Regions from separate parts of the Neobacillus sp. GCM10023253 genome, predicted to be linked through region 3. Evidence: riboswitches for the same ligand, from Rfam matches in the RefSeq annotation. Region 3 holds a riboswitch; each other region holds the start of a gene.
What was found. Region 3 has a riboswitch for S-adenosylmethionine ahead of ACFPA1_RS20125 (methionine ABC transporter ATP-binding protein). Riboswitches for the same ligand answer to the same signal wherever they lie in the genome.
Positions count from the first base shown of each region.

Region 1: linked by a shared signal. The riboswitch ahead of ACFPA1_RS11235 (O-acetylhomoserine aminocarboxypropyltransferase/cysteine synthase family protein) and the one ahead of ACFPA1_RS20125 (methionine ABC transporter ATP-binding protein) in region 3 are both predicted to bind S-adenosylmethionine.
Region 2: linked by a shared signal. The riboswitch ahead of ACFPA1_RS10825 (methionine biosynthesis PLP-dependent protein) and the one ahead of ACFPA1_RS20125 (methionine ABC transporter ATP-binding protein) in region 3 are both predicted to bind S-adenosylmethionine.

Region 1 covers NZ_JBHSHV010000008.1:129,828-134,541, forward strand. The annotation lists gene ACFPA1_RS11235 (O-acetylhomoserine aminocarboxypropyltransferase/cysteine synthase family protein) at 1-964, opposite strand, end outside; SAM riboswitch class I at 1,034-1,135, opposite strand; gene ACFPA1_RS11240 (SCP2 sterol-binding domain-containing protein) at 1,217-1,573, opposite strand; gene ACFPA1_RS11245 (nuclease-related domain-containing protein) at 1,819-2,733, shown strand; gene ACFPA1_RS11250 (thioredoxin family protein) at 3,215-3,526, opposite strand; gene ACFPA1_RS11255 (toprim domain-containing protein) at 3,535-3,891, opposite strand; gene ACFPA1_RS11260 (YusG family protein) at 4,037-4,276, opposite strand; gene gcvH (glycine cleavage system protein GcvH) at 4,386-4,714, opposite strand, start outside.
Region 2 covers NZ_JBHSHV010000008.1:54,054-58,767, forward strand. The annotation lists gene ACFPA1_RS10820 (polysaccharide biosynthesis protein) at 1-948, opposite strand, end outside; SAM riboswitch class I at 1,464-1,578, shown strand; gene ACFPA1_RS10825 (methionine biosynthesis PLP-dependent protein) at 1,661-2,773, shown strand; gene metC (cystathionine beta-lyase) at 2,773-3,960, shown strand; gene ACFPA1_RS10835 (bifunctional homocysteine S-methyltransferase/methylenetetrahydrofolate reductase) at 3,963-4,714, shown strand, end outside.
Region 3 covers NZ_JBHSHV010000016.1:21,619-26,332, reverse strand. The annotation lists gene ACFPA1_RS20130 (methionine ABC transporter permease) at 1-591, opposite strand, end outside; gene ACFPA1_RS20125 (methionine ABC transporter ATP-binding protein) at 581-1,594, opposite strand; SAM riboswitch class I at 1,691-1,794, opposite strand; gene ACFPA1_RS20120 (NAD(P)/FAD-dependent oxidoreductase) at 1,991-3,106, opposite strand; gene ACFPA1_RS20115 (vWA domain-containing protein) at 3,188-3,784, opposite strand; gene ACFPA1_RS20110 (hypothetical protein) at 3,880-4,359, shown strand; gene ACFPA1_RS20105 (TerC family protein) at 4,412-4,714, opposite strand, start outside.

The sequences.
Region 1 (4,714 bases), on a different contig from region 3:
GATAAGAAACCCATTCAACCGCAGGATGATTATGCAAGTATTCCACTACATTTTTGGTGTTGGCGACATGCTCTTTCATCCGTACATGAAGCGTTTCTAACCCAAGAACAAACTGGAATGAGCTTTGCGGGCTTAGTGCCGGCCCCATGTCGCGGAGAAGCTGTACGCGTGCTTTAATAATATAAGCAACCGGTCCAAGTGCCTCTGCATAAACAAGGTCATGATAGCTGGAGTCTGGCGTTGTTAAGCCAGGGAATTTCGGTGAATTCCAATCGAACTTTCCTCCGTCGACAATGATGCCCCCTGTAGTTGTTCCATTACCTAATATCCACTTAGTTGCGGAGTGAACGACGATATCAGCGCCATGCTCAATTGGACGGCACAAGTATGGTGTTGCAAAGGTATTGTCCACGATAAGAGGAACCCCTGCTTCATGAGCAATATTGGCTACCTTTTCAATATCAAGGATTCTTAAGCTTGGATTGCCGATCGTTTCAGCGAAAACAGCTTTTGTTTTTTCCGTAATGGCGGCACGGAAGTTTTCCGGATTCTCTGGGTCTACAAACTTCACATTAATCCCGTATTTAGGCAGGGTCACTGCAAATAGATTATACGTTCCACCATATAGATTGGATGCAGCAACAATCTCATCACCCGCTTCGGCAATGTTTAAGATGGCCAATGTGATGGCAGACATACCGCTTGCCACTGCCAGTGCGCCAACGCCGCCTTCTAGGAGCGATACTCTTTCTTCGAAAACAGTTGTGGTTGGATTATGAATCCGTGTATATATGTACCCAGGTTCCGCTAAGGCGAATAGGTTGGCGGCATGCTCTGTGCTTTTAAATTGGTAGGCGTTATTTTGATAGATTGGTAGCGCCCGTGCTCCTGTTACAGGGTCTGGTGAGAGGCCACCGTGAACACTTAATGTTTCAAACCTTAACTTCTTTTGTTTTTCTGACATAGTTCTTATTCCCTCCCAATATAAAAATAAAACCCATGCTTCCTATAAGAAGATGGGGGTTCTCCGCTCTTCTTATCTTTCAGAGCCCGTTTGCTCTGCTGGATTTAGCACCGTGTGGTCACCGGTTGCCGGGCTTCAACGGGCCAGTCCCTCCGCCGCTCTTGATAAGAATGTATATTTAGTTTGCTGTTCATTGCTTGAATATTCTAAAAAGATAATACCTGAAGTTTAATTCCGAGTCAATACCTTTGATTAAATTATTTCGGCAAGATTTGTCTGAGCTTTAGTTAAATAAAATAGTGATTCCAGTAATAATGCAGCCCTTAGTGCGCCTTTTACGTTCAGGGCGCCATTACGTTGCAGTACCCTTAATCTTTCTTGCCCTTCGAGAAGTTGCTTTAGTTCTTGTAGGCCGCCATGGATTTGACAATTTGCCTGCTCCTGGTGTGAATCATAGAGGGCGAATATTTCCCCGTTTTTAATAACCAGTTGAACCGATTGCTGTTCGGTGGTGCTTAGGCTAATCCTAAGTTCTGCGTGCTGAATTAGCGGAAGAATATGTCCTTGGTCTTTGAATGTTTTTAAAAAGCTATTAACCTCTTCTATCATTTTAATCACTCCGAAATCCTTGTCTATACCAATTACTATTCAGCAGCGATTTGCCTATTCCTTTATGAATTGCTCGACATTATCTTCGGACGTGTGGGGAAATATTAACATTTCCCGAGAAATATGTCGCACTATGCAAGATACTGGTAAAGTTAACAAAATATTCGTACTTTCTAATTTGCTTTTTAGTAAGTTGGAGTAAAATTGGATATGGGTATTTATAATTATTTGAGAGGATGTGGACTATGCCTACACCAAAAAAATCGCGCGGAGTACCAAAGGAGTTGCTTATGTTACGGGCCCTAAACCCGCGTATGGCACTTGCTGATATAGACAGGAGAAAGTATTACTCTCTTGAAAAAGGCTATCAAGGAGAAGTGATGTTTGATGCTATTACCGAAGGAATGAAGAATAACTGCATCGTAGTAAATGACTTGCTCTTTAAATTGAAAGGAAAATACTTCCAAACCGATACTATTATTATTTTTCAAAAAACAATTTACCTGATTGATGTTAAAAATTTTGAAGGAGACTATATTTATAAATCTGATCCCGACCGTTTTTGTAAAAATGATACCGAAATTGACGACCCTATCCTTCAATTAATGCGCAGCGAATCCAAGCTGCGGCAGCTTCTCGATGAATACAGATTTAATTTGCCGGTTGAATCCTACGTGGTTCATATTAACCCCACGTTCACCTTATACATTGCTCCTCAAAACAATCATGTTATTCTCCCAACACAACTCAATCGCTTCATAAGAAAATTAGAAAATATCCCATCAAACCTGAATGGAGGCCATCAGAGATTGGCAGACCTGTTAATTTCTTTGGATCAAGGTGATTATCCAAATGCCACAAAGCCGACTTATACACATGAGGAGCTGAAAAAGGGTCCTTATTGTTCGAAGTGCAACTCATTTTCGGTTTCTGTTGGGGAGAGGAAAATGGTTTGTAATACGTGTGGGTGTCAGGAGAAACTGGAGTCTGCGGTGTTGCGGTGTGTTGGGGAGTTAAGGTTACTTTTTCCGAAGTTTAAGATTACGACGAATTTGGTGTTTGAGTGGTGCGGGGGCGTTTTTTCTAAGAAAATGATTCGAAGGGTTCTTAAGGAAAACTACAAACTAATAGGACATGGTCAATGGTCGTTTTTTGAGTAAATAATTACCTTTTTGGGTATTGGGGGATAATAAGTTTACGGCCAGGGCACCCATTCCTTTTATTGGTTACCTTTCCCTTTGGATTTACAGCGGGTCGTGCGCCCAATCCCCTATTGGTTACCCCTCCTCTTGGTTTTGCGTCGGACCGGGCACCCATTCCCTTTATTGGTTACCCTTCCTCTTGGTTTTACAGCGGTTTGGGCACCCATATCCCTTATTGGTTACCTTTCCTCTCGATTTTGCGCCGGACCGGGCACCCATTCCCTTTATTGGTTACCCTTCCTCTTGGTTTTACAGCGGTTTGGGCACCCATATCCCTTATTGGTTACCTTTCCTCTCAATTTTGCGCTGGACCGGGCACCCATTCCCTTTATTGGTTACCCTTCCTCTCGATTTTTCGGCAGCTCGGGCTCTAAGACGCCTTAATTGTTATCTTTTTCCTCAAACAAAAAAAACAGACGCCCCACTCGGCGTCTGCTCATCATCTCAAGTATTTTTTTATCTTCTCTAACAAATACGGAACCGAATGAAATGCGTAAAGCGTCTCTTCCACACGCCCATTATCAACAAACAACAGGCACGGCACGCTTTCAATCGCAAAAGACCGAGCCAAATCGGGATAGTAATTTAGGTTCATTTTTCCAATACTAACATCCCCAAGTGCTGCCTCCGCGACAACTAGCATTTTCCCGGCCACTTGGCACGTCCCGCACATGGGTGTATAAAAGTAAACTAGACCGCGCTCGCCGCGCTCCCAAAACGCGGAAAATTCATCTCGATTCCATTCTAACATCAGTAACTTCAGCCCATCTCTAAAAACTCTTTATGCACGTCAATGTTTGCCCCCAGCAAAACCGTTGCTAAGTGGTGCTCTGGGGCGGTTGCCACTTCGCGGTACATTCGGTCTATATATAAATGCTCTGCATTTGGAAATTCCCTTTTAAAAAGCTTGCGCAGCTTTTCACCTGCAGCATCGGCGTCAACAAGAATGTAGACATCTTTGTCCTCAAGAATATCAATCCACTCATCCAACTTTGTGTGACTAATGGTCCCGTTTGTACAAATTATTTCGACGGGCTCTTTTAAAATATTCTTGACCTTGTTTTTGTCCGATTTTCCTTCCACAATAAGAACTTTGTCAACATACGAATCATTCATCATCCATCACCTGATATGAAGTGGTTTACTGTTAACATATTCCGGAATTACTAATACGTGTACACATCTTTGTATGTCAACTATACCATCATTAGTATTTTAAAAATAGGAATTTGCTTAAAAGATGATGGAATCCTTTCATTTCTCAGCACCATCCACCATCATCACAGTCAGTATACTTGGCATCCCGGCCCTCTGTTGTGGTGACATGCTGATATATTTTTTGGCCTTCGGCTTCAAAATGATGTTCGAGCTTCATTTGAACATTCTCTGGAAGCTTACATATGCCGATTGACTGATTTTCCAAAAACAGCTCTAATTCTCCATTTTTGAGCTTGCCCACTACCCGGTCTGTTACGTCTATCTTATGTTGATTCAATGCCATTTTTTCCACCTGCCATATAATTTTATTAATAGTTTCCCCATTAACTCAGAAGAAAAAGTGGTAATAAAAAGAAAAAGCACCCGCAATGGGCGCTTTTTCGCTCAAAAAATTAATCTTCTTTAATCATTTCTTCGTATTGCTCGGCAGTCATCAGTTCATCCAGCTCGCCGCTATTTGAGACTTCAACCACGATCATCCATGCTTTTTCATATGGAGATTCGTTCACATATTCAGGGTTGTCATTCAAATCTTCGTTAATTTCAACAACCTTGCCGCTTACCGGAGAATAAAGTTCGGAAACCGTCTTAACAGACTCAACGCTGCCGAATGGTTCGCCGGCATTGATCTCATCGCCGACTTCAGGAAGTTCAACGAAAACGATGTCTCCTAATTCATGCTGTGCAAAGTCGGTGATGCCAATACGCACGAGGCTGCCTT
Region 2 (4,714 bases), on a different contig from region 3:
AATCGAATAAATACTGTTTTCACCATGACCAAGCAAGACGATTTTAAGAGGGTTAAAACGGGCAATTTGCCGGCAAATTTCAGAACCAATCGAACCTCCTGCACCTGTAACCAACACAGTTTTGCCGGTAATGTTTTTTGATATAGAAGCAATATCCAACTCTACAGGATCTCTCCCCAGAAGGTCCTCGACCTGAACGTCCCGAAATTGATTTACGGATACCTTTCCAGTCACCAAATCTTCAATCATTGGAAGAATTTTAGTTTTCGCGGGCGTTTTGGCACATTCCTGAAAAATCACATTTAACTCTTTCTTGCTAAGTGAGGGAATAGCAATAACAATATTTTTAATGTTATAGTTTTGAACAGCTTGTTCAATGGAGGCTACCCCGCCAACAACAGGAATCCCAAGAATATCTAGCTTATGTTTGTGGATGTCATCGTCAATGAAGCCCACAGGAAGAAGATTGATACCCCGATTCTTCAATAACTGTCTGGCAACCATTGTCCCTGCAGCTCCCGCACCAATGATGAGGGTACGATTTTTATTTTGGTTCTTTTGATAATGAGAATCCCGAAAAACTCTCCAGCAAAATCTGGAGCCGCCAATGAATATAATATGGAGTAACCAAGTAACAGCGAGAAGCCTGACATTGATTTCAAGGAAGAAAATTTTCTGCAGGACTGCAGCAAAAATGATTGAATAGGTCACAACCTTAAAAATGATTAATAACTCTCCTATGCTGGCATATTCCCAAGCCTTTTTATAAAGGTTGAACATGACTGAAAAGATGTGGTGGCTAAGTAAAATTGAAAATGAAGTAAAAATAATCAAAAAGGTAAATAAATGAGTGGTAGCATCAACCAGAAATCTGCTTAAGAATATTGCACCTATGACAATACATGAGTCTATTAAAAAAAATAATGACAACCTCTGTCTGTAGGTCATAATCTCTCCCCTTTTGTACATTAGCTTTTATAGCAGCCAAGATTAAAGCTTTTGATTATCCAGGCTTCGTGAAGCCCTAAATAATCAAAAACTTTAATTATGTATAGGGCATCTAACCCCCCCTCACACCACGCTCTCGACGACTTGCGTCTAAGGTATATTTAAACCCACAGCATGATCGAGTGTCTCCTTTGATAATGGCTAGGAAACCTCACCAGTAAAATTCTATTTTACGAATCACTTGTACCTTAACAAGAACTATTTTATTTGAAAAAAATACCATTCAGAACTTACTAGGTAAATATCCCTAATATTTTTTTCCTCCTGTTCTGTTTTGTAAAATCCGAAATAAAATAGTAATTTACAATAATGAGGACAAGCCAAAAATGGACAATTGTACTTTTAAAGCTGATAATAGAATTGTTTTACACTTTACTGCTTTCCTTGGATAAAAAACTAATTGACGAACCGCCAAAACTGTAGTAAATTTTATAAATAGTCAAAATATTAATATGTTCTTATCAAGAGAGGTTGAGGGAAGGGCCCGGTGACACCTCAGCAACCTTCAATGTCTTTTACATTGAAACGGTGCTAAGTCCTGCAAATTGTTACTAATTTGCGAGATAAGAAGAGTGACAGATGTATTGTACATGCAAAGGTCTTCTTCTTATAGAAGGCCTTTTTTTAATATCAAAAAGGAGTGTAGACAACAATGTATAAAATGGATACGAAACTTGCTCAAATTGGGAACCGCAGTGAAACTACAACAGGAACCGTTAATCCCCCAGTATATTTTTCAACTGCATTCCGGCACGAGGGGATTGGACAATCCACAGGATTTGATTATATTCGAACCGGAAATCCAACACGTCAGCTGCTTGAGAAAACTATCGCCGATTTAGAAGGCGGAGACCAAGGCTTTGCCTGCAGTTCTGGAATGGGGGCCATTTTAACGATTCTTTCCTTATTTCAGTCTGGTGATGAATGGCTGGTTAGCGAGGATTTATATGGTGGAACCTACCGTTTGCTCGAAAAAGGCTTTCAAAAGTGGGGCTTGAAAAGCCAATATGTAAATACCTGTTGTCCTGAAGAGGTTGAAAACAACATTACACCAAATACAAAAGCAATCTTCTTGGAGACACCAACTAATCCGCTTATGCAGGAAGCCGATATTGCTGCCATTGCAAAAATTGCCAAAGCGCATGACATTTTGTTAATTGTGGACAACACCTTCTATACCCCTCTTCTGCAGCAGCCGATTGCACTTGGTGCAGATATCGTGATTCATAGTGCAACGAAATACCTTGGAGGCCACAATGATGTTCTTGCTGGACTTATTGTTGCGAAGGGTAAGGAACTTTGTGAAGCATTGGCCTTCCATCATAACGGTGCGGGTGCCGTTTTAAGCCCCTTCGATTCCTGGTTGTTAATGCGCGGGATGAAAACATTGTCGCTCCGTATGGAACGGCATGAGAAAAACGCTAAGGCTGTTGTTAAGTTTCTTTCTAATAGCGATGCGGTGACAGATGTCCTTTACCCAGGAAGAGGCGGAATGGTTTCTTTCCGTATTAAAGATGAAACGTGGGTAAATCCGTTCCTGCAAAACATAAAACTGATTTCGTTTGCTGAAAGCCTTGGCGGAACCGAAAGCTTTATCACGTATCCGGCGACTCAGACCCACGCTGATATCCCGGAAGAAATCCGAATTGCACAAGGTGTCTGTAACCGTCTATTGCGTTTTTCTGTAGGAATTGAAGACGCAGGAGATATCATTTTTGACTTAGAGCAAGCTTTTGCAAAATTGGTTGAAGGAGTGAATGTGTAATGGGACACGAAGAATTTAGTTTTGAAACAAGGCTGCTTCATAATCGTCATAAAATGGATGCACAAACAGGAGCGGTCAGTGTTCCAATCCAGCATGCATCCACCTTTCATCAATTTGAAATTGATAGTTTCGGAAAATATGATTACGCCCGCAGTTTAAACCCGACTCGGGAAGCCTTGGAGGATATCATTGCGGAACTTGAAGGCGGAGTTCGCGGGTTTGCCTTTTCTTCAGGAATGGCCGCTATTTCCACAGCCTTCCTGCTTCTCTCCTCCGGAGATCATGTGATTGTTACAGAAGATGTATACGGCGGGACCTATCGCATGGTAACACAAGTTTTGACACGCTTCGGGATTGAGCATACGTTTGTGGATATGACTGACTTTGATCAAGTCAAGCAAGCAATTAAGCCAAATACAAAGGCGTTTTATGTAGAAACACCATCCAACCCGTTGTTGAAGGTGACCGATATCAAAGCCATCAGCCAGTTGGCAAAGTCCATTGGCGCCCTGACTTTTGTTGATAATACCTTCCTAACTCCTGCACTGCAACGGCCGTTAGAGCTTGGTGCTGATATTGTCCTTCACAGTGCCACTAAGTTTCTTTCAGGCCACAGCGATGTGGTTGCAGGACTTGCGGTAGTAAAAGACGAGGAATTAGCAAAACAGCTTTATTTTTTACAAAATTCGTTTGGCGCAGTGCTCGGTGTGCAGGATGCCTGGCTTGTGATGAGAGGTCTAAAAACTCTTCAAGTCCGGCTTGAACAATCGCAAAGAGCTGCTTTAGAGATTGCGAGATTCCTAGAGTCACATTCAGCTATTGAAAAAGTGTATTACCCAGCGCTTGAAAATCATCCGCAAAAGGAATTGCAGGAGGCGCAAGCAAGCGGTGCAGGTGCAGTCCTTTCTTTTGAGCTTGCTGATGAGGATGCCATGCGTACCTTTGTGTCAAATGTAAAAATCCCTGTCTTTGCGGTCAGCCTTGGTGCAGTAGAGTCAATTTTGTCTTATCCGGCCAAAATGTCGCATGCCGCCATGCCTCAGGAGGAACGTGAAAAAAGGGGAATTAAAAATAGCCTGCTTCGCCTATCCGTCGGACTGGAAAACCCTGCTGATTTAATCAAGGATTTTTCACAAGCCTTGGAAAAGCTTCAGGTGAATAATTATGTGCTCTCTCAAGGAGAATAGCGATGAGTTTTTTAGAAAAATTACAAAATCAAATTTTGATAGCCGACGGGGCTATGGGAACAATGCTTTATTCCTATGGAAAAGATTCCTGTTTTGAGGAATTGAATCTTTCCCGCTCTGAGCAAATTCAGAATATCCACAAAGCCTATATTGATGCCGGTGCCGATATTATTCAAACGAACACCTATGCGGCCAACTATTTAAAGCTTGGACGATACGGGCTAGAGGATTCAGTCAAGGACATCAACAGCGCCGCTGTACTAAATGCCAAAAAAGCTGCCGAGAACCGTGCCTATGTGCTTGGGACCTTGGGCGGCAACCGTGGCATCAAGCCCAAATCCATTTCAATAGAAGAAATTAAACGGAGCTTTCGCGAGCAGCTGTATTGCCTTTTATTAGAGGGAGTTGACGGGCTTTTACTCGAAACCTTCTACGACCTGGAAGAGCTTGAAACCGTCCTGACCATCGCCAGAAAGGAAACCAATCTGCCAATTGTTGCGCAAGTTTCCCTTGCAGAACCAGGAATTTTGCAGGACCGTACTCCTGTCAATGATGCTCTGCAGAGACTTGAAGGGCTAGGCGCTGACGTTGTCGGCCTAAACTGCCGGCTTGGCCCGCATCATATGCTGGTTGCGCTCGAACAAATCGAACTGCCTAAGCGAGCCTTTCTTTCAGCCTATCCAAACGCCAGTCTCCCTGCTTATACGGATGGAAAGTTTCATTATGATGGTGATGCCGATTACTTCCGCAGGTC
Region 3 (4,714 bases):
TGAAATCATGATGGTATTGTCGTACCGGTAATAACCGAAGCGAATCGCCAAGTCTCCAATACCGCCGCCGCCGACTGTTCCGGCCATAGCGGAAAATCCTACTAAACTGATGAGTGTTAAAGTGACACCTGAGATAATGCCGGATCTTGCTTCAAGTAATAGGACATCTTTTATTATCATCCACGGGGTTGCCCCGGCAGCAATAGCTGCTTCGATGACCCCTTTATCGATTTCTCTTAGAGCATTTTCCACGATTCTTGCGAAAAAAGGAATCGCCGCTACTGATAATGAAACACTAGCTGCAGTTGGTCCGATGGTTGTTTTCACTAAGAAGTTCGTTAATGGAAGCAAGGCTACCAATAAAATGATAAATGGGACAGACCGAACCATATTAACGACAAAACCTAAGATATTTTGGACTAGACGATTTTCTAGAAATAAACCTTTATCGGTTATGTAAAGCAATATCCCAACCGGCAATCCGATTACCGTTGAAACCACCAACGAAATCGCAATCATATAGATGGTTTGAAAAAATGCTTTATTGATATCCGGAATAAGCTCCATCAGATGTGCAAAATCAAAGCCCATTGTGTAACACCTCCACCTGCGCTGCCCGGTTTTCAATATAATTTAGGGCTTTTTCTATTTCCTCTTTTTGTCCTTTTAGCTCCATTATGAAAATACCAAGCGGTTGCTCTTGAATATATTCTATTGAACCATGCAGAAAATTACCTTTTAGGTTAAATTGTTGAAGAGTATCAGAAATGACTCCCTCTCTAGCGACTTTTCCTTTGAAGGTCACTTTGACTATTGGACCCTGGCAGCTTTTTAGAATAACTTCCGGGATTTCAAGAGTTACAACACTTTCTATGAATTCTTTTGTAAGTGCTGTATGCGGGTTGGCAAAAATGTCATATACCGAACCTTCTTCCACAACTCGTCCATCCTGCATAATCGCCATGCGGCTGCAGATTTCTTTAACAACATCCATCTCGTGAGTGATCAATACGATCGTGATATTTAGTTCTTTATTGATTTTTTTTAACAATGTAAGAATTGACTTCGTTGTCGTTGGGTCGAGTGCTGATGTTGCTTCGTCACATAAAAGCACCTTCGGATTATTTGCGAGAGCCCTTGCAATACCGACCCGCTGTTTTTGACCGCCGCTTAGCTGTGACGGATAGACATCACGCTTATCGGAAAGACCAACCATTTTGAGGAGTTCCTCTACTCTCTGCTTTACCTGGCCCTTAGGGTAGTTAGCAGCCTTTAAAGAGAAAGAAATATTTTCATAGACTGTTTTTTGGCTGATTAGGTAAAAATGTTGAAAAATCATGCCTATTTTTAAACGTGAAGATCGTAATTGCTCGCCTTTTAGGGATGTCAGGTCAGTGCCATCGACCGTTATACTGCCAGAGGTTGGCCGCTCTAAAAGATTGATACAACGAAGCAGTGAGCTTTTTCCAGCACCGGAATAGCCAACAATGCCAAAGATTTCTCCTTCTTTAACTGTGAGTGAAACATTATCCACACCTTTTACTTCACCTTTTTTTGTTTTGTAAACTTTAGTAAGGTTTTTTATTTCAATCATACTGATTACCTCATTTTTCCGATATCTAAACTAGACTTTATACCCAAATAAAAAGCCCCTTTCATCTGAAAGGAGCATCGAAATAAACATCTCGGTGGCTTATCTTTCAGAATGAAATCATTCTGCAGGAATTGGCACCTTCCCAATCGGGGGTTGCCGGACGTCATTGGGCCATGTCCCTCGGTCTCTCTGGATAAGAAAATTAAATTAACAAATAATTAAGTTATATTAAGATACTACAAATCTATTCTTATTTTGTCAATCGTCTAAATTATAATACAATTTATTCGACAGCGTTTTCAATATTGCTATATCAACTTTATTATTAATTTTAAAATTTTTTTATTAGATTAGAAAAGAGCTTTTCGCATGAAAAGCTCTTTGTATCATTTAACATTAGGTTAAAGCACCAGCAACACTATAGTTAATTAAATCAATCTCAGTCTGTTCATCAAGTGCTAATTTAGCTAGTTCAGCTCCTAGATAAGGTCCGCTAGTTAACCCGGATGAACCTAGGCCATTTGCCACTAAGATTCCTTCAAAATTAGGCAATTCCCCTATTACGGGAAGAAAACCTGGTGTAAAAGGTCTAAAACCTACCCTAGTTTCCAAAATTGTTCCACTGGCAAGACCTGGTGCAATCGCTAAAGCTTTATTTAAGATTTCTTGGATTCCTCCAGCTGTTACCCGATTATCAAATCCTGCATCATTTTCGTGGGTAGCTCCTATTACTACCCGACCATCTGCAAATGATAGTATATATTGATCAGATGGCGGTATAATAACCGGCCATAAGTTAGTATTCATGTCTGACATTTGTAAGTGGATTATTTGCGCCTTTTGGGGCCTTACTAAAAATTCAACCCCTAGAGGCAGCAATATATCCTTCGCCCATGCTCCTGCCGTGACGATTACGTGGTCAGCCAAAAATGCTTTTTCACTCACTTTTACCCCTTGGACTTTATTATTGTGACTGATTAATGAGGCATTCCCTTTAACGATTTGGGCACCATACTTTACTGCAGAGTTTATCAGGGCATTACGTAAAGCCCGGCCATTTACACGTGCCCCGCCACTAACATAAACCCCGCCAAATTCATTAGACAACGGCGGAAAAAGTCGATTCGTTTCAGTTGGAGATAAAATTGTTATTTCGCCGATTTCGGGAGCATCCTCCCAACGGGTCCGTGCCCGTTCTGCCATCTTTTCCAACTTTGCTGGATCAGTATGAATACTTAATGCCCCAACTCGTTTGTAGCCTGTTTCCCTCTCCCCATCGGCTTCAAGCTGTGCTATTAATTCTGGGTAATATCGCGCCCCGCCTTTAACCAACTGATACCAAGCTTTATTACGTCGTTGGGACAACCATGGGCAAACAATCCCTGCAGCTGCGTCAGTGGCTTGCCCTAGGTCTTGCCGATCAACGATGATGACCTCTGCACCCCATTTGGCAAGGTGATAAGCCGTAGATGCCCCCAATATACCTGCTCCTATTACAATTACCTTTTGCATGATTCACCTCAAAACAAAAACTCAGTCCTATAGACTGAGCTAAGTAGATACTGAATATTTTACACCAATCGTACCATCGTTTTAAAGTTTCCTTGTGTGCTGCCTTCTCTCCATTACTTGCTCACACACCATATTATACATAACCTCAACACCTTTTTCAGATGCTTCGAAGTTAAAGGCATTTTCAACGTCTATTCCTAAGCTCTCCGCTTCCTTCGCAGCATCTATGTTTGCTCCTAAAAAGATAAACTCCCAATTGTATTTCTCCTGCTGATGCCTTATTAGCTCTTTCACTTTTTCATAGGTGAATTCAGAGCTTGCATTCTCCATTCCGTCAGTCGTGATAACAAATATCACCTTGCCAGGCCGCTTATTCTCATCTGTTTTGGATAATCGATACCCTACATCTAGAATTGTTTTCCCCACTGCATCCAACATTGCCGTCATACCTCTTACATAATACTCCTGATCAGTGAGGTTAGCCTGTCTTGCATCAACCCCATTCCATAGGATTTCGTATTGATCGTCAAATAAAACAGTTGTAACCAGTATCTCCCCTTCCAACTTCCTCTGTTTCTCAATAAATCCGTTAAACCCGCCAATCGTATCACTTTCAAGTCCAGCCATTGACCCGCTTCGGTCAAGCAAGAAAATAATTTCAGTCATATTCGTGTTCATCTCTATCATCCTTTCAATATTGTTTATAAAATAATAATAGGGTATTAAATCTAGGAAATGGTCGCCTCTCAAGCGACATTTTTGGGGGTAGAATTATGCTGGATAAACACTTGCTAGTAGAATTGCAGGTATATATTGAAAGAAACCTAAACATCCTTACTTACTCAATGATGGAGTCTAATGAAATACATAGTATCGAGATAGAAGATTTTATCAAAAACAAACGCCAGCCGACCTTCAACCAAACTCTATTCAAATTGATAGATAAAAAAGGAGCTGGCGACACAGAAACCTACAAAAAAGCCGGATTGGATCGCAGGCATTTTTCTAAGATCCGCTCGAATCCAGAATACCGCCCACGAAAAAATACAGTAGTGGCCTTGGCGCTTGCCCTTGAATTAAACAAAAAAGAAACCGACAAACTGTTAAGTTCGGCCGGTTATTCATTGTCCGACAGTGAAACCTTTGACTTGGTCATCCAATTCTGTCTGGAGAAAAAAATATATGATGTCCACGATGTCAATCAGGCGCTGGACTATTTTAGACTGAAGCCATTAATAGGGGTCCTAGAGTAATTCACTGAAACAAAAAAAACACCCAGTCCAAAAGACTGGGTTTACCTAATATTTAATGCGATACTTTTTCTCCTCTTCTAGAACGAATCCCATGAATGATAAAGGTAACTAGGAACGCCAAGACAAGGACAACGATAAAGATCTCATTTGCAATATGAATATCGATAAGTGTCAATCCCATTTTTACAGCAATAAAGGTAATCAGCACATAAGCCGTTGTTTCAAGCTCCGGCACTCGGTTCATTAAGCCGATGAAAAACGTGGCAACGCCCCGCATCATAAGAATTCCAATCATTCCGCCCAGCAGAATGACCCAGACCTCATCGGAAACCGCCAGCGCGGTAAGGATACTATC